3 regions of the Peribacillus sp. Aquil_B1 genome follow, and region 3 is predicted to be linked to each of the others. Evidence: predicted binding sites of a transcription regulator. Region 3 holds the regulator's gene; each other region holds the start of a gene.

Region 1 (7,810 bases), on a different contig from region 3:
TGACCATTCATGTCTGTACTGGACAATTGGGATCAATGGAAAAACTTTTTAGGCGACAGATTACATCAAGGTGAACAACAAGGCTTGTCAGAAGGCGCTGTTAACAACTTGGCTTTCGAAATCGGTGATTACCTGGCTAATCAGGTTGAGCCCCAGAATGATCAAGAGAAAGTGCTTGCTGATCTTTGGTCAGTTGCAAGCGATGAAGAAAAACACGCCATGGCAAGTGTCATGGTCAAGTTAGTCGAGAACAATGGAACGAAGTAAAATATCCCTCAAAAGGCCCTGTTATAAATTAACAGGGCCTTTTGGATTTAAGTGGATGATTATTTATCTTCTTATATAAAAATGAATATTTTTCTAGGGTTTTTCCTTTTAACTTATCACGAAATGCTATATTATAGAAGCTAGACAATTAATAAAAAAGTGTTCAGACCTTGAAATTTACGATGGATAAGTTTTTTGCCCCTAAATAGGGTGAAAGCTTTTAGGCTTAAGGAGTGTTATCGTGGATAATAAAGAATGGTATTTTGAATATGAAATCCAAGTCAACCGTCCTGGTTTATTAGGGGATATTTCATCCCTTCTGGGTATGCTTTCCATTAATATCATCACCATTAATGGGGTCGATGAAGGCAGGCGTGGTTTACTTTTGTTGGCGAAAGACAGCCGTAATATAGAAAGATTCGAGTCAATTCTCCGTACGATGGATACGATAAAGGTCATTAAGCTGAGGGAACCTAAATTGCGTGATCGCCTCGCAGTCAGGCATGGACGTTATATTCAGCGCGATGCCGATGAGAAAAACACCTTTAGGTTTGTCCGTGATGAACTGGGCTTGCTTGTCGATTTCCTGGCCGAGCTGTTTAAACAGGAAGGTCATAAATTGATTGGAATACGAGGGATGCCTCGTGTCGGGAAAACTGAATCCATCGTAGCCTCGAGTGTATGTGCTAATAAGAGATGGTTGTTTGTGTCATCTACCCTTTTAAAGCAGACTATCCGCAGTCAGCTTATTGAGGATGAATATAATAATGATAATTTGTTCATTTTGGATGGAATTGTTTCCACTCGCCGTGCAAATGAGCGTCATTGGCAGTTAATTCGCGAAATAATGAGGCTTGATGCTGTCAAAGTAATCGAACATCCGGATGTTTTTGTCCAAAATACAGAGTATACCCTCGAAGACTTTGATTATATTATTGAATTACGAAACAATCCTGAAGAAGAAATAACATATGAAGTTGTCGACCAAAAAGACCAGTTTTCAGGGTCCGATTTTGGTTCCTTTGACTTTTAAAATGGCAGGTGTTTTATTTGACTGAGTTAGGTAATCGATTAAAGGAAGCTAGGGAAGCCAAAGGCCTTAGCTTGGAAGATTTGCAGGAATTAACGAAGATTCAAAAGCGTTACCTTATAGGCATTGAAGAGGGAAATTACAGCATGATGCCTGGAAAGTTCTATGTACGGGCATTCATAAAGCAATATTGTGAAGCGGTCGGACTGGACTCAGAAGAGATTTTTGAACAATATAAAAGTGAAGTGCCATCTGTCTATAGCGAGGAATTGCCAGAACAGCTCTCAAGGGTCCAATCCCGGAAAACTATACCGGCAGGAGATTCAAAGGTTGTGGAAATGCTACCTAAGATCCTGGCTGTCGTTTTAGTAATTGGTGCGGCCGTTTTGATATGGGTACTGGTATCGAATTATATGAGTAACCCAGATAATGATGATAAAATGAACGCTAAAGAGAATGAAGCTGTGGGCTATAATAAAAGTGATGGTTTTAACGAAGAAAAAGAGAATGCAGACAAAAAACAGAATGAAGAAAAACCGGATTCATCTGATGAGAAGAATGAAGATGATGAAGTTGTCAAAGATGAAAAGAAAGAGCAAAAACTTGCCGTCACAAGTTCCAGCGGTAAAAATAGTACGTATGAATTAAAAAATACCGATACCTTTAAATTAAAGGTGACCTCAAAAGGCTCACCATGGGTCGGCATAAAAAATGGTGAAGGTAAATTACTATTCCAGGGCACTATCGAAAAGGATAAAAGCCAGGAAATTGATTTCACCAATGAAAAAGAAGCTGTCATCAATATAGGCAGAGCATATGAAACTGAGATTTATGTGAATGATGAGAAGCTGGAGTATTCCATTTCACCGACTGAAGTGAATACGCAATTGGTTACGATACAATTTACGAAAGCCGAATAGTCATCTTATAGATGACTATTTTTGCTCTATATAATAGTAAGGCGACGGGAAATGGATTACCCGGCATATAAGATTGGATTTTGAGTTAAATTATACATAAAAGCGTATTTTAGATCTAAGACGCAGGCCCGAATGGCAGGCGTAAATTTTGGAGGTAAAAGTTTTGAATCTGCCTAATAAGATTACAGTAGCAAGAATCTGTTTAATACCAGTATTTTTAATCATCATGCTCGTTCCTTTTTCATGGGGGACGCTGACTTGGGGAGAATACAGTTTGCCAGTGGCGCACTTAGCTGGAGCCATCCTCTTTATTATCGCTTCCACTACGGATTGGATCGATGGCCATTTTGCCAGAAAATATAATATGATTACTGATTTAGGGAAATTTTTAGATCCACTGGCTGATAAGCTTCTGGTTTCGGCTGCCTTAATCGTTTTGGTTGATCTAGATTTAATGTACGGTCAATCATGGATCGCCATCGTGATCATAAGCCGCGAGTTTGCAGTCACCGGTTTGCGTTTAGTGCTAGCGGGTACAGGGGAAGTGGTTGCAGCGAACCAGCTTGGTAAAATTAAAACATGGGCACAAATCGTTTCTATTTCGGCTTTATTGCTGCATAACCTTCCATTTGCCCTCATTTCACTTCCATTTGCCAATATCGCATTGTGGATTGCATTAATCTTTACAATCTGGTCAGGCTTGGATTATTTTATAAAAAACAAAGAAGTATTTGTTAATTCAAAGTAAAAACGAATGGTGGTTTTGAAAAGATGGATGCAGAAATCATTGCAGTGGGCTCAGAGCTTCTTTTAGGACAAATCAATAACACTAATGGAAGGTTCTTATCGCAGCAGTTTGCGGAAATGGGAATCAACGTTTTTTACCATACTGTGGTCGGGGATAACGACCGCCGTTTACAACAAGCAATAGAAATTGCTGAATCGAGGGCGAACCTGATTGTCTTTACCGGTGGACTCGGTCCTACCAAAGATGATTTAACGAAAGAAACGATTGCTCGCCATATAGGGAAAAAGCTCGTTTTTAATGATGAAGCTTTGCAATCCATTGAAGCTTACTTTCAAAAACGGGAACGGCCGATGACGGAAAACAACAAAAAGCAAGCCCTTGTCTTAGAAGGCAGTGAAGTATTGGCGAACGATCATGGCATGGCGCCGGGAATGGTCTTGTCCAAATCTGGGATTACATATATGCTTCTCCCTGGTCCGCCAAGTGAAATGGAACCGATGTTTTTAAGTTATGGTTATGAAAAGATCATGAATAAACTGGAAAAGCATGAACGGATCGATTCCAAGGTTCTTCGGTTCTACGGTATAGGTGAAGCCGAACTGGAAACGGTGATTGAAGATCTTCTTGTCAATCAAACGAATCCGACAATTGCTCCGCTTGCAGCCGAAGGGGAAGTGACGTTAAGGATTACAGCTAAAGACTCTTCTAAAGAAAAATGTGAAGAGCTTATTCTAGAAGCGGAAAAAGAAATTCTTAGCAGGGTCGGTAAGTTCCATTATGGAAGTGATAATACTTCGCTAATAAAGGAACTTGTAAAAGAATTAACGGTCCGCAAGCTTTCAATTGCGGCAGCTGAAAGCTTGACCGGAGGCATGTTCCAAGAACAGCTGACAACCATACCGGGCGCCGGTAAAGTCTTTAAAGGCGGAATTGTCTGCTATACGAATGATGCGAAGTCGAACGTACTTGGGGTCAGCGATCATACCATATCTGAGCATGGGGTGGTCAGCGGTGAGTGTGCAATGGAAATGGCCTCTAATGTCCGGAGCAAGCTCGATGCGGATGTAGGCATAAGCTTTACGGGTGTTGCAGGTCCGGATGAACAAGAAGGCAAGCCTGTAGGGACAGTATTCATTGGCATTTCCTATCGGGATGGAAACACTCATTTCAAGGAGTTGAATCTTTCCGGAAGCAGGGCGCAAAACCGGATTCGGAGTGTGAAGTACGGCTGTCATTACCTATTAAGGGATTTATAAACGCTAAAAGCAGAGCTTTTTACAGCTCTGCTTTTTATTTGGTTTAAGAAGTTTGTTTCTTGGAAAATAGGGAAAAAAAGAAAAAAGTTAATTCAATGAAAATGTTTTTTTTAGGGAGCAAGTGAAAGGAAATGGGGATTTCCTTAAGATAAAACGCTTTTTTACAGAGAATGTCCCAAAAGAAAAAAACGAATGAATGTTCGACTTTTTGCTTGGCAAAATAGTAAAAAGAGTATATAGTAAAGATAGGTTTTGAGACAGGATGCAAACCTTGATCTCGAATAATTGCTAACGTAAGTACACCTTTAATCGGACAGCCGATTATTTGAATATAGAGGAGGAAATTGAGTGAGTGATCGTCAAGCGGCTTTAGATATGGCGTTAAAACAAATTGAAAAACAATTTGGTAAAGGTTCTATTATGAAACTTGGGGAACAGTCTGATCGTAGGATTTCAACGATTTCAAGCGGTTCTTTAGCATTGGACGTAGCATTGGGAGTGGGCGGATATCCAAGAGGCCGTGTCATTGAGATATATGGACCTGAAAGCTCCGGTAAAACGACTGTTGCATTACATGCTATTGCAGAAGTACAAAAGACTGGCGGCACGGCTGCATTCATTGATGCAGAGCATGCTTTAGATCCAGCATATTCAGAAAAACTTGGTGTGAATATTGATGATTTACTTCTTTCACAGCCTGATACGGGTGAACAGGCCTTGGAGATCGCTGAAGCATTAGTTCGAAGTGGAGCTGTAGATATCATTGTCATTGATTCGGTAGCAGCACTTGTTCCTAAAGCTGAAATCGAAGGCGAAATGGGAGATTCCCATATGGGTCTTCAAGCGCGGATGATGTCCCAGGCGCTTAGAAAACTGTCTGGTGCCATTAATAAATCAAATACCATTGCCATTTTCATTAACCAAGTCCGTGAAAAAATCGGTGTTATGTTTGGGAATCCAGAAACGACTCCGGGAGGCCGGGCATTGAAGTTCTATTCAACTGTTCGTCTGGAAGTGCGCCGTGCGGAACAATTAAAACAGGGTAATGAAATCGTCGGTAATAAAACGAAAATCAAAGTTGTAAAAAACAAGGTTGCTCCACCATTCCGTCAAGCAGAAGTTGACATCATGTATGGTCAAGGGATTTCCCAGGAAGGTGAAATCATCGATATGGGTGCAGATCTTGATATCGTCCTTAAAAGCGGTTCGTGGTATTCATACAATGAAGAGCGTGTCGGACAAGGCCGCGAAAATGCGAAGCTGTTCTTGAAAGAAAATCAGGATATCGCTCAGGAAATTTCTCAGAAAATCAGAGATCACTATAATCTCGATGGAGAGCATGAATTACCGCCAGAAGAAAATGAGCCAGAAGAGCATTTTGAATTGCTTGATTAATGGTATTTGGAAAAGGCCTAAGCTTGTTCGCTTAGGCCTTTTCTATATATTTTGAGAAAAGTGTGAAATTTTCAGCGGAATAAATGGCATTGAAATCAGAATTACAGACTTCTTCCATAAAGAATGCTGTACATTATGATGGTTGATATTAAGAAAACTTGAATAATCATTGATACATAAGGGACAAACGCTTGACAATAAAAATTCTCAACTATACAATTAATATGTATATTTTACAATTTTTCAAACTAAAATTTTGAAAATTAAGTGCTGTATATTGAATTTATGTGCAATGTACTTGCCGACAGTTCAACATTTTATGTAAAAAGTTCATAGCAAGGGGAGGTGAAACGATGGAACCCATGACAATCATCTTCACTTTGCTTGGCCTAATCGTCGGTGCAGTTGTTGGTTATTTTATTCACAAATCAAAATTTGAGAGTAAAATAGCAGGGGCAAAGGGCTCTGCTGAACACATCCTTGAGGATGCAAAACGTGAAGCGGAAGCACTTAAGAAAGAAGCCTTGTTGGAAGCAAAAGATGAAATTCATAAAGTTCGTGCCGATTCGGATCGGGAAGCCCGTGAAAGAAGGAACGAATTACAAAAACAAGAAAATCGGTTATTGCAAAGAGAAGAGAATCTGGACCGCAAGGATGAAACGTTAGACAAACGTGAAAGCCTTTTGGAGAAAAAAGAAGATTCTCTAAACCAAAGACAACAGCATATTGAAGAGATGGAAAGCAAAGTGGACGAGACGGTTCGTAAGCAGCAAACAGAGCTTGAACGTGTTTCCGGTTTAACTCGTGAAGAAGCTAAAGCAATCATTATAGACCGAATGGAAAACGAGCTTGCTCACGATGTAGCGCTTATGATTAAAGAAAGTGATACCCGTGCCAAAGAAGAAGCTGATAAAAAAGCAAAAGAAGTTCTTTCTCTTGCCATTCAGCGTTGTGCGGCTGATCATGTTGCAGAAACCACCGTTTCTGTAGTAAATCTTCCAAACGATGAAATGAAAGGACGGATAATCGGACGTGAAGGTCGAAATATCCGGACGTTAGAAACGCTAACAGGTATTGACCTTATTATCGATGATACTCCTGAAGCTGTCATTTTATCTGGATTCGACCCAATTAGACGGGAAACGGCACGCTTGGCTCTTGAGAAACTTGTTCAGGACGGACGGATCCATCCGGCCCGCATTGAAGAAATGGTTGACAAAGCAAGACGTGAGGTGGATGAACATATTCGTGAAATTGGTGAACAAACAACTTTTGAAGTTGGCGTTCACGGTCTCCATCCAGATCTCATCAAAATACTAGGACGTTTGAAGTTCCGTACCAGTTATGGGCAAAACGTACTTAAACATTCAATTGAAGTGGCACAGCTTTCAGGTTTACTGGCCGCTGAACTTGGTGAGGATGAAGTTCTTGCCCGCCGTGCAGGTTTATTGCATGATATCGGGAAAGCGATTGATCATGAAGTGGAAGGCAGTCACGTTGAAATTGGCGTTGAATTAGCAACCAAATATAAAGAGCACCCAACTGTCATTAACAGCATCGCTTCACATCATGGCGATACGGAACCAACTTCCATCATTTCAGTGCTTGTGGCTGCCGCTGATGCATTATCAGCTGCAAGACCGGGAGCTAGAAGTGAAACGCTTGAAAATTACATTAGAAGACTTGAAAAACTTGAGGAAATTTCCGAATCCTATGATGGAGTGGAAAAATCATTTGCGATTCAAGCCGGACGAGAAGTGCGGATTCTAGTGAAACCAGAACAAATTGATGATCTTTCGGCCCATCGACTCGCACGTGATATCCGGAAAAGGATTGAAGAAGAGCTCGATTACCCTGGTCATATAAAAGTCACGGTCATCCGTGAAACAAGAGCAGTAGAATACGCTAAATAATCGTTAATGAAAGACGAAGTGGTGCAAACCACTTCGTTTTTTCTTTTTCGGATATTAATCGTCTAGCGTAATTCCTATAATTACCCCAAATTATGTTACAATACATACTTGAATAATTCATATAATTAGATGATTCCAGAAAGGGTTTTACAATGAAATTGCTATTTATTGGAGATGTAGTGGGATCTCCTGGTCGTGACATGGTCCAAGAATACCTTCCTAAGTTAAAAGAAAAGTATCGCCCGCACATAACGGTCATCAATGGCGAGAATGCAGCAAGT
Region 2 (7,810 bases), on a different contig from region 3:
TTTTGTTGATTTGAATGTTAATGTAGGGTTTTTTTCTACATCAAAGAAGTCAGCGGAACGTAAGTGATTATCCCGGTCTGCATTGCGTGTGTCAATACTGGCCACATCAACGGTAAAATCGATCTCTGCAGTTGTTAGATCCGATGGGTTTGCTAGAATGTTTGCTTCGAACTTATTAAAACTTCCTTTTACCTTAGCGATCATCATATGTTTTACGGAAAATTCAATAGCACTGTGAGTCGGGTCGACTGTCCATTTTGTATTTGTCATGATTATTCCTCCTAATTATTAATCTTGAATTTATATATCTTTAATTTGAGATATCTTAACTTAATGTAATTATAAGAGGTGAAAGCAATAGTGTCAACTGAAAGTTTTCCTTAATTTTGAAAACATGAAAAACCCTGTGCATTTATCGGGCACAGGGTCTTCAGACTGTAGACAAACTCGATGAAAATCAAGCTTGTCTCAGTTTTTATGAAGGTTTATAAAACTCGAATGATGATTTCAACTCCAGGCACTAGCTTTCCGCGGGCGGTCCGGAAGCCTCCTCGGCGCCTTGCGCCTGCGGGGTCTCCCCTCGACGCGCTTTTCCCGCAGGAGTCTCGCACCTTCCGTTCCAATCGACTTTGTTTTGAAATTTTAGGTAAAAACCCTTTTGTCTATAACACCATGTGCATTTATCGGGCACAGGGTGTTTCGTTATGAAGAAAAGTAAAGCTGACTACCTTTATTAGTTGGTCTGTTCTTTCTCTTCTTGATTGGTCACTTTACCCGGCCAAAAAGCACGGCGGCCAAGCAGGGAGGTGATTGCAGGAACAAGGAACGGGCGCACAATGAATGTGTCCATTAACACACCAAGTGCAGTAATGAGCCCGAATTGGACCAATACTTGAATCGGAAGTGTTGCTAGAACGGAAAAAGTGGCTGCCAAGATTATTCCGGCGGAAGTGATGACACCGCTAGTTTCGGCAACGCCCTTTCTGATGGCCTGCTTGATTGGCATCGTTTCTTTCTTACGCCAAATGCTTGAAACCATGAAAATGTTATAATCTTCTCCAAGTGCAACCAGGAATACGAAAGAATAAAGTGGAATTGTCCCCTCAATCGCATCTACACCCATGAAATAGTGCAGGATTATCCAACCTAAGCCCATAGCTGCAAAGAATGAGAGAATGACTGTCCCCATTAGATACACCATGGCTGTCACAGATCGCAAGTAGGCTAAAAGGAGCAATGAAATCAGGACGATGATGATCGGGATGATCAAGAATTCATCGGATTTTACGGTATCCCTTTTATCGAATTGCGTCGCAGTTTGCCCGCCAACCCAAACCTTTTCATCAACCGAAGATATATTGGCGGCCTTCAATTCTTTCTCCGCCATTGTGCGGATTTCCGGAATTGAATCTATGGCCTCGATATCATATGGATTGATGTTGAATGTGACCTCATAGGATTGCAGATCTTTATTCGATTTACTTGTGACTGGATCGGCAACAGCTTCAACAATATCCATCTCTTTTAATGCTGGTGCTAAATCAATATCTTCACCATTCGTATCGACAACCACTGTCGCCGGTGCCAGTTCGCCCGGTGAGTACGAGTCGGAAATGACAGAATAGCCTTCACGGGAGTTCATATCTTCAGGGAAGGAAGAGAGGATATCATATGAATATTTTATTTGTGAAGAATATCCTGCTAAAACACTGAAGATGATCAGGCATGTAAGAATGACGGTCCATGGCTTGGTTGTGACGATATGTCCAATCCAGTTACCGATGCGGCCTTCTTTATGCTTTTTGACGGCCTTTCCCTTTTTCTTGGCCCGTGCTTCTTCCATTTCTGGGGTACGAGGAACGATTGGGAAGAAGGAAGCCCTTCCGAATACAGAAAGCAATGCCGGTACCAGTGTTAAAGCTGCCAGCATCATGATTAAAATCGACAAGCTGAATGGTACAGCGAAACGGTGGTAGGCTCCGTATTTGGCTACAAGCAATGTTAGCAGGGAGATGACGATCGTTAGGCCGCTCATCGCAATGGCGCCTGATGAATCTTTAAATGCGGCGATCATTGCTTTCCGTTTGCTTTCATGATTCCTTAATTCACTTCTGTAGTGAGAAATTAAAAATAAGCAATAATCCGTTCCGGCACCGAATAATAATACGGTCATGATTGAAATGGCCTGTGAATCGACTGTAATCCAACCATGATCTGCCATGAAGCCAAGGATCGGGCTCGTGACAATATAGGCGAAGCCAACTCCGATAAGTGGAATGATGGCTAAAAGAGGGGAGCGGTAGATAAGTAATAACACGACAAGTACAAGTATTACGGTCGCTAATAGCAATTTGAAGTCAGCACCCGAAAATAATCCCGTTGCATCGACGGATATCCCTACAGGGCCTGTCACTCGAAGGGATAATTCATCTGAATCCGTCGGGACCTTGAAAGGGTCCGTTCCAATGCGTTCCGTTACTGCTTCATTAATGGTTTCAAGATTTTTTTCAAGAATTTCCGTCTCGGTCTTTTCTTTAAAGAAAAGCGGCTGTACGAAAGTCGTTCCATCTTCTGAAACCGATCCTTGAAGAGCAGGCAACGGAATTTCATGAAGCGGCGGTAAAAAAGATTGCTGTGTCAATGGGTTATCTGTCAGTTCCTTGGAAAGATACTGGATTTCGGCCAAGTCGGCCTCTGTCAGTCCACCTTCCCGATGCCATGTAAGCAGGGCAGGTATACCAGAGGAATTTGGAAACTCTTCTTTAATAAGTTCATCAGCCACGACAGAAGGTGAGTCTTCAGGCAAGTCTGAGGCGTTATTTGCTGTTCGGTCATTAACGGCAGGCAATGAGAAGGTTAATGCGATTGCTGCAATGATCCATGCGGCAATGACAACCCAACGACCGGTTTTTCCGGTCATCATCCTGCCAAGTCTTCCTATTTTTGATTCGTCCAATGAAGGCACCCCGCTTTTTGAATTTTTTCCTCATTTCATTATAAAGGTGTTCTGTTGACCTATGCAAAAATGGGTATGCTCGCTCATTATTCTACTAAATGCTTCAAAGCTTTCTTATCATTATATGTTTCAGGCCAGTTGTTATTGGCAAGCCCATCAATACATAGGGGGAAAAGTACTTTTTAACTAATTTCCATTAAATTCGAAGATTGAGGAGTGAAATATAGGGAATAGGGGAAAGTATAGTAGTATTGTGGATTTAATTAACAGAGGAGGGATTTTTTTGTCGGATAAATCTAAAAAAACAAATGATGAATCGAAAGAAACATTAACGAACAGACAAGGGCATCCAGTAACGAATAACCAGAGTATTAGAACTGTAGGGAACAGAGGACCTAGTACACTTGAGAACTATGATTTCCTGGAAAAAATCAGCCACTTCGATAGGGAGCGTATTCCTGAACGGGTCGTGCATGCCCGTGGTGCAGGTGCACATGGTTATTTCGTTCCTACCGGTAAAGCGGGGGACGAGCCTATTTCAAAATATACGAGAGCGAAGGTTTTTCAGGAAGAAGGTAAAAAAACCCCGGTATTCGTAAGGTTCTCATCTGTTATTCATGGAGGGACGTCCCCGGAAACGTTACGTGATCCCAGGGGATTTGCCGTTAAATTTTATACGGAAGATGGCAACTGGGATCTTGTAGGCAATAACTTGAAAATTTTCTTCATCCGTGATGCCATGAAATTCCCGGATTTGATTCATGCCTTCAAACCGGATCCGGTCACGAATATTCAGGACGGCAGGAGGATTTTTGATTTTTGCTCGAGTTCGCCTGAAACATTCCATATGGTTACCTTCGTGTTTTCCCCATGGGGCATACCAGCTAACTACCGCATGATGCAGGGGTCAGGGGTCAATACTTATAAATGGGTGAATGAGGAAGGGAAAGCAGTACTTGTCAAGTATCATTGGGAACCGAAACAAGGGATCAAGAACCTGACACAGCAAGAGGCCAATGAAATTCAAGCTACGAATTTCAATCATGCCACACAGGATCTATATGAAGCGATCGAACGCGGGGACTATCCTGAATGGGATCTCAACGTACAGATCATGAGTGATGATGATCATCCTGAGTTGGATTTTGATCCGCTGGATGATACGAAGATCTGGCCGAAAGATGAGTTCCCTTGGCTGCATGTCGGTACGATGGTATTGAATAAAAACCCTGAAGACTACTTCACTGAAGTCGAACAGGTTGCATTCGGTACGGGTGTCCTAGTGGATGGACTGGACTTTTCCGATGACAAGATGTTACAGGGACGTACATTCTCTTATTCCGATACACAGCGTCACCGTGTTGGAGCGAATTATCTGCAATTGCCGATCAATGCTCCGAAGAAACGAACAGCCACGAATCAGACTGGCGGACAGATGCAATATGAAGTTGGCAGAGGCAGCCAAAGCCCCCACATCAACTACGAACCATCAACTGTCGGCGGCTTGAAAGAAGCCAAGCAGACGGGCAAAGAGTATACACCTATGGTGGAAGGGAAACTTGTTCGTGAGACAATTGATCGTCAAAATAATACGAAACAGGCCGGGGAAACATTCCGTGAATTCGAGGATTGGGAAAAGGACGATTTAATTTCCAATTTAGTGGCGGCATTGGCTCCTGCCGACAAGCGCATTCAGGAAAAAATGATAGCACTTGCCGAAGAGGCCGATGAAGAGTATGGCCGCAGATTGAAAGAGGGACTGGCCTCGGCTTCTGAACATACGGAATCTTCAAAACCACTTGGTGGGACGGATAACCCTGAGGACGCCGTTAATAAAGGACATGAAGCGGATCCATATTGATTGGATTTAAAAAAGAGGCAAACTTCCTTTAAAGGGGTTTGCCCCTTTTTTTTATGGGCATAATTGATGGATGTGTGGAACGTTCTTCTGATGATGCCTTGAAAACCAAGTGGGAAATTGATTGGCAAAAAACTTGATAATCATTTAAACTGAAACTACTCTATTTTTCTCTTATAAAGGAGATGAAAAAATGATTAAAATTCTTTCTGCCCTTTTCCTTCCTTGTCTACTTGTCATGCTATTTTCAAGAGTCACCTATAACAATGTCGTGGGCCTTGTTTTAACTGTTGCCTTGATTACAGCTTCCGCATATAAAGGTTATACGCATACAAACTTATTGATCATCGTCGATGCCTTATCCCTTACAGTGGGATTTTGGTTATCAAAAAGAATGATGAAACGTACATCAAAGAGCGCCTGACACCAAAGGTGCTTTTTTTGTACCCAAACTTGTCATTCCCCTCAACACATCATGAATTCCAAAAAACAAAAATAGAATGGATGTTCGCTTATTGCTGGTTTGTTTTAAGGCTATTGTGGTAGAATGTGTATATATGCTTTATCAAACCGGAATAAATAGAAGGGATATAGGCATGTCCCGTTTTCATATAAAAATATTTCAATAGGAGGCTATGCTTGGTGAAGGATAAGTTTGAGTTAGTCTCAAAATACTCTCCTCAAGGGGATCAGCCGGCAGCAATTGACATGCTGGTCGAAGGGATTAAGGAAGGCAAGGAAATGCAGACGTTATTGGGGGCAACGGGGACAGGGAAAACGTTCACCGTTTCCAATGTGATTCAAAGAATCAATAAACCGACTCTTGTCATTGCCCACAATAAAACGTTGGCAGGGCAGCTTTACAGTGAGTTCAAAGAGTTCTTCCCTAATAATGCCGTTGAGTACTTCGTTAGTTATTATGATTACTACCAGCCAGAGGCTTATGTTCCATCCACGGATACATTCATCGAAAAAGATGCAAGCATCAATGATGAAATCGATAAACTGCGTCACTCGGCAACCTCGTCTTTGTTCGAAAGGAAAGATGTCATCATCATTGCCAGTGTTTCGTGCATATATGGACTCGGTTCTCCTGAAGAGTACCGGGAGATGGTCGTTTCCCTCCGAACAGGCATGGAGATAGACCGGAATGCCTTGCTGCACAGACTCGTGGATATTCAATATGAACGTAATGATATTGCTTTCCAACGGGGGACCTTCCGCGTACGCGGCGACGTGGTCGAAATATTCCCGGCCTCACGTGATGAACATTGCGTACGGGTCGAGTTTTTCGGGGATGAGATTGACCGAATTCGTGAAGTCGATGCCCTGACTGGCGAAATTACCGGTGAACGAGATCATATCGCCATTTTCCCTGCTTCCCACTTCGTAACCCGCGAAGAGAAAATGCGGATAGCCATTCAAAATATCGAAACGGAACTGGAAGAACGATTGAAGGAATTAAGGGAAGATGAAAAACTCCTTGAAGCGCAGCGATTGGAGCAGCGGACCCGTTATGATCTGGAAATGATGCGGGAAATGGGCTTTTGTTCAGGGATCGAGAACTATTCACGCCATTTGACGCTTCGTCCCTCCGGTGCGACACCATACACTTTAATGGATTACTTTCCAGAGGATTTCCTATTGGTCGTGGATGAATCACACGTAACCCTCTCACAAATCCGCGGAATGTTCAATGGAGATCAGGCGCGTAAGCAAGTGCTCGTCGATCATGGCTTCCGTCTGCCGTCTGCGAAAGACAACCGCCCGCTAAGATTTGAGGAATTTGAAAAAAAGGTCCATCAATCCATATTCGTTTCGGCAACCCCGGGACCATATGAACTCGAACATACGCCAGAAATGGTTCAGCAGATCATCCGTCCTACCGGATTGCTGGATCCGACGGTGGAAGTACGGCCGATTGAAGGGCAAATAGATGACTTGATCGGTGAAATACAGGAGCGCGTCAAAAAGAACGAGCGTGTGCTCATAACGACCTTGACGAAAAAGATGTCTGAGGATTTAACGGATTATTTAAAGGAAATTGGCATCAAGGTCCAATATCTTCATTCGGAAGTGAAGACCTTGGAAAGGATAGAAATCATCCGGGAACTTCGAATGGGCAAATATGATGTTCTTGTCGGAATCAATCTTTTAAGGGAGGGCCTGGATATTCCGGAAGTGTCGTTAGTGACCATTCTGGATGCCGATAAAGAAGGGTTCCTTCGCTCGGAACGTTCGCTTATTCAAACGATGGGCCGTGCAGCCCGTAATGCAAACGGCCATGTCATCATGTATGCAGACCGCATCACGAATTCGATGGAACTTGCCATCAATGAAACGAGACGGCGGCGTGAAATCCAGGAAAATTATAATAAAGAGCATGGAATAATGCCTCAAACCATTCAAAAGGATATCCGCGACTCCATAAGGGCGACTCATGTAGCCGAAGAAGGCGAACAATATAAGGAAGACCTTGCACCAAGTCTCGCGAAGCTTCCTAAAAAAGAGCGTTTAAAAGTGATGGCAAGCATGGAAAAAGAAATGAAGGAAGCGGCAAAGGCACTGGACTTCGAGCGAGCTGCCGAGCTGCGTGATTTATTACTAGAGTTAAAAGCGGAAGGGTGACGAAACATGGCAATGGATAAAATTGTGATAAAAGGCGCCAGGGCCAACAATTTAAAGAATATTGATATCACGATACCGAGAGACAAACTTGTTGTGCTGACCGGGTTATCCGGATCTGGAAAGTCTTCCTTGGCTTTTGATACGATTTATGCAGAAGGGCAAAGACGTTATGTAGAATCACTGTCCGCTTATGCTCGTCAATTCTTAGGCCAAGTGGATAAACCGGATGTCGATGCGATCGAAGGTTTGTCACCAGCCATTTCCATAGATCAGAAAACGACCAGTCGAAATCCTCGTTCAACCGTAGGGACTGTTACGGAGATCTATGATTATTTAAGGCTGTTATTTGCACGGGTCGGCAGGCCGAC
Region 3 (7,810 bases):
TTTAAGAAGCACTTCCGCCGCTGGAATCCCTGAATATAATGTCAATTATAAAGAACGGGTTGAAGATGATGTCATTACAACCGCACTCGCTCAAACCGTTTTGGGTGATGTCCTGAAACAAAATGTCTGGATCGAACGAAGCTTCCATGTAAATGAAGCAGCCCCAGGCAATATAAACATATATACAGCCTCAAATGATGTCGAGGTTGAATTGATTTCTCCATCCAATAAAAAGTATTCACCTTCCTTAAAGGTGCATTCAGCCAAAAATGAAACTTCCTTTTTTAATGGTGCAACCATCCACTCATTCAATAGAAACAACCTTGAAATGGGTGATTGGAAAGTGCGAATGAAGACAAAATCGTCAAAAGACGCCTACCTGCTCACTGCACAATTTAACGAAAAGAATCCCATTACATTAAGTATGGCCGGTAAAGTTAAGCAAAAAGATGCAAAATTTTTAATAAAGAACCCAATGAATGATAAAAAAAGGCCAATCAGCACAACATTTTCGGTTCATCTAATAGATGAAACCGGTAATGAAATTAGTGAAAAAAGCTCAATTAAGGCAATGGATACTGAAAATTTTACTGGCACCCTTCCAGAAGTACCTAAGTCAGGTGTTTATAATGTAACAATAGATGTCAAGGAAAAAAATGTGTATGGTACTGAAAGAACCCGGACGCTGATTCGTTCGGTCTATATTGAGAAATAGTGAAATCCTTTCTTTTCTTAAGGCTGTTTTCGCATACTTTGTTGCTATTTACTGCTATTTACCAAGTAGTGCGGTGTGGTTGATTTCCCCTCCAGATGCTCGCTTTCCGCGGGGCGGGCGGTGAGCCTCCTCGGCGTAAACGCCTGTGGGGTCTCACCTGTCCCGCTGCTCCCGCAGGAGTCTCGCACTTCCGCTCCAATCAACCTTAAATAGTTTTGTTTTAAAAACACCAATCTTTACGAAAAGAGCCTTTCTTAAAAAGGGTATCAGACTGTAGACAAATTCTAAGTTTCTTTTATTTTAAAAAAGATCCAGTCGATTGCAGAAAATCCGCTTCCTTTCCGCCGACGGTCTGCCAAGCATGCTCGGTTAGTCAGGAGTTTAAAAAACATAAAGGATAACTTACTTTTCCCGACAAATTGATCCCTTCTCTTAATTAAGGAGGGGTTTTTTGGATGTGTAAATGGGATGTAACATGGGTGTTAGTGGCAGAGAGAGACAACCTATATAGGTTTAATCCGTCTTTTTATAGGATTCTCTATAAGACAAAATATCAGTTTTGAGTGCAGCATAATTGCCTATGCTAGCATAGCCATAAAACCAGCCCATGAAAATTCCTGAAACAAAGTGATGACGATGACTGATGAAAATGGAAATGAACAAGCCAAGGGCCAAAGCGATGGCAGGGATGAATTTTGGACGAATATGAAACATGACCTTAATAAGTTGAGTAAGAATCATGATGGTAGGAATGGCTATCACTGCATCCCAAAAGTTTGTATGGATGGTTGGGTAGTCCATGATTTCACCACCTTGAATTGAAGTTTTTAAAATTAATTTTTGTTTTTCATCAATTTTTTATACAATGATTACAAATTTAAAATGAATTATTAAAAGTTTTAGACAAGTTTTGAAGATTTCCAGTGTTCAATTAAAAAAGCCGTCAATCCATTTTAATATATGGATTGGCGGCTTTTCCTGGTTGGTGGGGAAATGGATAAATAGTACGCGGAGCGAACTATTCGAGGTAAGTAATCTAAAAATCAGCCAGATCATCGGAACCTTTTGTACTGGACAAGCTGTAACCTTTTTCATAGATGAGAATACGATAAGAATGAGAATAAACAGTGAAAAATAAAGTAATGCCTATTAGTGGGAGGTTCAAATGAGCAAAGAAACATTTATTAAGGAAATTGCTCCCTATGCCCAGAAAATTCAACAGGAATTTAAAATATTACCTTCGGTTGTCATCGCACAAGCTTGTTTGGAGAGTGGATATGGGACAAGTTTATTAGCAAGCAAAGGAAAAAATATATTCGGTACAAAAGGTGACTTCAAGGGTGAGTCTGTCATTATTCAGACAATGGAATATGTCAATGGTGTGCCTGTTCAAGTATGGAACAAATTCAGAAAATATCCATCGTGGGAAGAAAGTCTTCGAGATCTTGCCAATTTATATGTAAAGGGGACTTCGTGGAACAGAAGTCTTTATACAGCTGTCATTGGAGAAAAAGATTACAGAAAAGCACTCAAAGCAATATTCGATGCGGGGTATGCATCGGATCCCAAATATATTGAAAAACTGGTGAACCTTATCGAAACAAGCGATTTAACAAAATATGATGCAAGCATTGAAGAGGTTTATCATATTGTCCAAAAAGGGGATACCGTCTCTGCGCTTGCAAAAGCATACGGTTCTACACAAGTGCAGATACAACAGTGGAATGGCTTGGTCGATCTTAACCTCATAAAGGTGAACCAAAGATTAAGAGTGAAGTGAATTTTAACTGGGAGCGATAATTGAAGCTCTCTTTTTTATTGTAATCAGATTGTTACCAAAGTAAATATTAGGCGATCGTATAACTCCGATCCGTAATAAAGGATGTTTAAATTCCCAAGAAAATCTGATTCTATTAATAAATATATCAATATCCACTCTTCCATATGCATATTGAGAGAATTCAGGACATAGATTAAACAAACAAAAAAAGCGCGGTTAGCGCTTTTAGTGTATTTGTCTATATAAGCCTATTACTTTTCCAAGGATCGAAACATCCCGTAAAATAATTGGTTCCATATTTGAGTTCTCAGGCTGAAGCCTTATGTAATCCGGTTCCTTAAAGAATCGTTTTACAGTGGCTTCATCATCTTCCGTCATGGCCACGACGATATCTCCATTATTGGCATTGCTTTGTTGTTTCACGATGACATAATCCCCATCATGAATTCCTGCTTCGATCATACTTTCACCCATGATTTCCAGCATGAATACATGGTCATCATGTGGAACCATGCTTTCGGGAAGCGGAAAGTATTCTTCTATGTTCTCAATGGCCGTTATCGGCATTCCCGCTGTTACTTTTCCAAGTAACGGCACGTTCACGACATTGACTTTGGGAATATTGTTCGCTTCCTCCAAATTCATTATTTCAATGGCCCTTGGCTTGGTTGGGTCGCGTCTAATCAGGCCTTTGCTTTCCAGGCGTGATAAATGTCCGTGTACTGTTGAACTTGAAGCAAGCCCCACTGCTTCGCCAATCTCCCGTACGGAAGGTGGATACCCTTTTTGGCGGACCTCTTCTTTAATGAAATCAAGAATATCTTGCTGCCGTTTTGATAGTTTAGTCATTTGTGCACCTCTTCCCCAATGTTCTTTGCTACATTATAGCATGGCCCCCAACTCTATACAAACATAAGTTCGAATTTTGTTGTTGACTGAAACAAACGTTCGTATTATAATTTGACCATAACATACGAACGAACATTCGCTTTGGAGGGATATTTATGAAAAATTTATACAAAAATTATATTTATACGATTCTATTAGCGGGATCAGTATTCATCTTTTCAATTTTATTCTCTTGTACATTGAACAACGATCCAAAAAAGGATTTCCTTTCTATAGAAGTAAGTGAAGGTGATACCCTATGGGGAATTGCCGAAGAATATGAAGAAGCAAATTTGACAAAAAAAGAATTCATTGGTTGGATAGAAGAGCATAATGGAGTCAGGGCGGATACAATTAAACCTGGTCAAGTCATCGTCATACCGGTTAAAGGGGAAGAGCTTGTCCAGAATTTGGCCAGTGAGCAGTAAGTAGTGAAGGTAGGGTATTATGAAGGCGGTAATCTATTGTAGGGTCAGCACAGAAAAAGAGTCACAGGAAACATCATTGGCAAGGCAGGAAGATGAGTTAGTCAAATTGGCAGAAAAGATGGACGTAGAAGTCATTTCCATAATAAAAGAACAGGCAAGTGGTTATGAGTTGAATCGGGATGGCATTTTTGAAATGCTCGAACTATTTAAAACTAAAGAAGCTGATGTACTATTAATCCAGGATGAAACAAGGCTGGGAAGAGGAAATGCCAAAATAGCCCTTTTCCATGTCATCCTTAAAGAAGATGTGAAGATTTATACGCTCTCACATGACGGGGAGCTTGAGTTATCGGATTCGGATGCCATGGTCATCCAGATAGTCGGTATTGTAGAAGAATACCAAAGGAAACTACATAACCTTAAAATAAAGCGCGGGATGATAAGAGCCGTTGAAAAAGGGTACCGTCCTCAAAAAAACCTTCAGAATCAAAGGAATTCCACTGGAAGGGACCGTATGGAAATTCCTATTGAAGAAATTATTAAACTTCGGGCCAATGGATTGACATTTGCAGAAATCGCAGCCACTTTAAGGGGCTTTGGATACAATGTTTCCAAGGCTACTGTGAATAGGCGTTTTCTCGAACATCAACTGAATAAAAAGGAAAGTCAATCTTAGAACTTGTAATTTCGCTTTTTTTTTAATACCATGACAATATCCGGAGATTATGAAGGAGCGAAATTATGTTATCAAAAGAAAAAATAACCCGTATTAATGAACTTTCTAAAAAGGCAAAGACTGAAGGTTTGACGGAAGTTGAGGCGAAAGAGCAAACCCAATTGAGAAGTGAGTATTTGGAAACATTCAGAAAGTCCATGACCGATACGTTGGAGCATGTGAAAGTCGTTGATCCAGAAGGTAATGACGTCACTCCTCAAAAGATAAAAAATATAAAAGAAAAAAGAAACTTACATTAATGCTTGAATTCCTCTCATGGAACGGGGATCCTATTAGCATTTAGGAGTAAAAAGGGAGTGCATGCATGTATGTATTCTCCTATTTAGTTTAATCTAAATAGGGGCTTCTCTTATTTCTAGGAAATTTTAATATTGAGGCAGTAAATAGTGATTTTAGTTGTGATATTATGCTTGTCACTATAATATAAAGAGGTACATTACAGGAAGGGATGTTTTTACAATATGTTAGATAAATTAGATGCACTTTCTATCAATACGATTCGTACATTATCAATTGATGCAATTGAAAAGGCTAATTCCGGCCATCCAGGTATGCCAATGGGTGCAGCGCCGATGGCGTATAAACTATGGACCGAATATATGAACCATAACCCGAAAAATCCAGATTGGTTTAATAGAGATCGCTTTGTTCTTTCAGCTGGACATGGTTCTATGCTGTTATACAGCCTTCTTCATTTATCGGGCTATGGCTTATCTATCGATGATTTGAAAAGCTTCCGTCAATGGGGCAGTAAAACTCCAGGACATCCTGAATTCGGACATACGGCTGGTGTAGATGCAACTACCGGGCCGCTTGGACAAGGTATTGCAATGGCAGTCGGAATGGCAATGGCTGAACGTCACTTGGCAGAAAGCTATAACCGCGATTCTTATAATGTTGTCGACCATTATACATATAGCATTTGTGGAGATGGAGATTTAATGGAAGGTGTTTCTGCAGAAGCCGCTTCATTAGCTGGACATCTACAACTCGGAAGACTTGTTGTTTTATATGATTCTAATGATATTTCCCTTGACGGCGACTTAAGTCAATCATTTAGTGAAAGCGTAGCAGACCGGTTCAAATCTTATGGATGGCAATATATCCGCGTTGAGGATGGAAATGATCTTCAGGAAATTGCTAAAGCGATTGAAGAAGCGAAAACCGACGATGCACGCCCAACATTAATCGAAGTGAAAACGGTTATTGGATACGGTTCACCAAACCGTTCAGGTAAATCCGCTGTTCACGGCGCTCCGCTTGGCGCAGATGAGCTTAAATTGACAAAGGAAGCTTATAAATGGACATTCGAAGAGGACTTCCATGTTCCGGAAGAAGTGTATTCACACTTCAATGAAGCTGTTGTTGATGCAGGCGCTCAAAAAGAAGAAGCTTGGAATGAATTGTTCAAAAATTACAAAGAAGCACATCCTGAGTTAGCACAGCAATTGGAGCTGGCCATCAAAGGAGAACTGCCTGCTGATTGGGATCAGGAAATTCCGGTCTATGAAGAAGGTAAAACATTAGCTTCCCGTGCTTCAAGTGGGGAAGTGCTAAATGCAATAGCCAAGCGGGTCCCTAGCTTCATTGGGGGTTCTGCGGATTTAGCCGGATCTAATAATACTGCCATCAAAGGTGAGACTGATCTATTACCTGGTAATTACAGCGGCCGTAATATATGGTTTGGTGTACGTGAATTCGCTATGGGTGCGGCTTTAAATGGAATGGCACTTCATGGTGGATTAAAAGTATACGGAGGAACATTCTTCGTATTCTCTGATTATCTACGTCCTGCCATAAGAATGGCAGCACTAATGGGACTGCCTGTAAACTATGTATTCACGCATGACAGCATTGCTGTAGGAGAAGACGGACCGACTCATGAGCCAATCGAACAATTGGCATCATTGCGTGCAATGCCTAACCTAGGGGTAATCCGTCCAGCTGATGGCAATGAAACGGCAGCAGCCTGGAAAGTGGCTATGGAGTCTACAAATAAACCAACGGCCCTTGTATTGACTCGTCAAGGATTGCCAACAATTAAAGACACGTCAGAAACTGCGTATGAAGGTGTTTCAAAAGGTGCTTACATCATCTCTGCTTCTAAGAAAGAAGTAGCCGATGCATTACTTCTTGCGACTGGTTCCGAAGTGAACTTGGCTGTGGAAGCACAGAAAGCTTTAGCGAACGAAGGAATTGATGTTTCTGTTATCAGCATGCCATCATGGGATCGATTTGAAACTCAATCTAAAGAATATAAACAAAGCGTAATCAATCCGGCAGTGAAGAAACGTCTAGCTATCGAAGTGGCTTCACCGTTTGGTTGGGATCGTTATGCAGGTGATGAGGGTGAAATATTGGCCATCAATCATTTCGGAGCTTCTGCACCAGGCGGTAAAATCATGGAGGAATTCGGCTTCACTTTAGAAAATGTAGTTGCCCGTGTTAAGGAAATGCTTAACTAATCGTAATGGAGAACTGACACCAACTAGTTTGGTGTCAGTTTTTTTATCAAAAACAATCCTGGTTTATTGCGTGCTCCTATTCTAAAGGGAAATCTTCCATTCGACAAAAAAAGAAGAAAATTTCTCCAGCAAACAACATATCTTTTTAGTTTGTCAATATATAATGAGAATAAATAAATTTCGTTTAAATGTGTCAGTTAAAGGGGAAAGTTATCAATAGTGGAAAATAGTGGAGAGGGTCCTGGTGGTTAGTCCAAAATAGGAAAGCTAGGAGGCATTGGCTGATGAGAACCTATCAAATTTATTTAATCGAAGATGAATTTGCCCATCATTATTATGGAAGAGAAAAGCTATTTTTCAATTTGTTTTTGGAGTATATTCAAGCAAAGGGCAGACTGAAGAGTATTTTGCAAAAACAAATCGAATATGTCACCAAAACAGTCCCGATTATCCAGTTGCAGTTAGCTATTGAACAACGTTTGCAAAAAAAGATGAATTATTGGACTCAAAATGGAAAATACTATTTAGAAAAAACAAACGGATCAAGTAAAGCCGTTTTAATCATTCAGCAAGATTCCATTACTCTAAAAGCTGAAGGAGACTATGAAGCGGAGACGGCTTTCTTTGAAAGTATTCGAAAATATGAAGCGAGTTTTCTGGCCATTGATTTTGAACATGAAAAATACGGTTGGTTAAAACCGATAAAAGAAAGAAAATTTGTCTAAATGGGGGACTTTTCAGTAGCGGGTATTGTATAATAACCTTTGGTCTAGTACACTGATGTTAGACAACACGAAG

Evidence for each region. Region 3 encodes LexA, which represses DNA repair genes until DNA is damaged. Its sites were predicted from a motif close to CGAACATATGTTCG; they were not measured.
Region 1: recA (recombinase RecA) is a predicted target of LexA. The motif match lies at 4,411-4,424, and genes of this name have one in related genera.
Region 2: uvrB (excinuclease ABC subunit UvrB) is a predicted target of LexA. The motif match lies at 5,312-5,325, and genes of this name have one in related genera.

What each region holds. Positions count from the first base shown of each region.
Region 1 covers NZ_JAKXEE010000002.1:33,440-41,249, reverse strand. The annotation lists gene MPH60_RS13865 (DUF3243 domain-containing protein) at 10-267, shown strand; gene MPH60_RS13860 (DUF3388 domain-containing protein) at 509-1,300, shown strand; gene MPH60_RS13855 (helix-turn-helix domain-containing protein) at 1,309-2,217, shown strand; gene pgsA (CDP-diacylglycerol--glycerol-3-phosphate 3-phosphatidyltransferase) at 2,381-2,965, shown strand; gene MPH60_RS13845 (competence/damage-inducible protein A) at 2,989-4,221, shown strand; gene recA (recombinase RecA) at 4,570-5,616, shown strand; gene rny (ribonuclease Y) at 5,970-7,529, shown strand; gene MPH60_RS13830 (TIGR00282 family metallophosphoesterase) at 7,682-7,810, shown strand, end outside.
Region 2 covers NZ_JAKXEE010000003.1:261,826-269,635, reverse strand. The annotation lists gene MPH60_RS19465 (YceI family protein) at 1-270, opposite strand, end outside; gene MPH60_RS19460 (MMPL family transporter) at 734-2,956, opposite strand; gene MPH60_RS19455 (catalase) at 3,234-4,817, shown strand; gene MPH60_RS19450 (CsbA family protein) at 5,008-5,238, shown strand; gene uvrB (excinuclease ABC subunit UvrB) at 5,457-7,442, shown strand; gene uvrA (excinuclease ABC subunit UvrA) at 7,449-7,810, shown strand, end outside.
Region 3 covers NZ_JAKXEE010000001.1:2,637,199-2,645,008, reverse strand. The annotation lists gene MPH60_RS12850 (esterase/lipase family protein) at 1-715, shown strand, start outside; gene MPH60_RS12845 (hypothetical protein) at 1,229-1,516, opposite strand; gene MPH60_RS12840 (glucosaminidase domain-containing protein) at 1,881-2,495, shown strand; gene lexA (transcriptional repressor LexA) at 2,721-3,344, opposite strand; gene yneA (cell division suppressor protein YneA) at 3,500-3,811, shown strand; gene MPH60_RS12825 (YneB family resolvase-like protein) at 3,831-4,487, shown strand; gene MPH60_RS12820 (DUF896 domain-containing protein) at 4,553-4,786, shown strand; gene tkt (transketolase) at 5,009-7,012, shown strand; gene sirA (sporulation inhibitor of replication protein SirA) at 7,297-7,737, shown strand.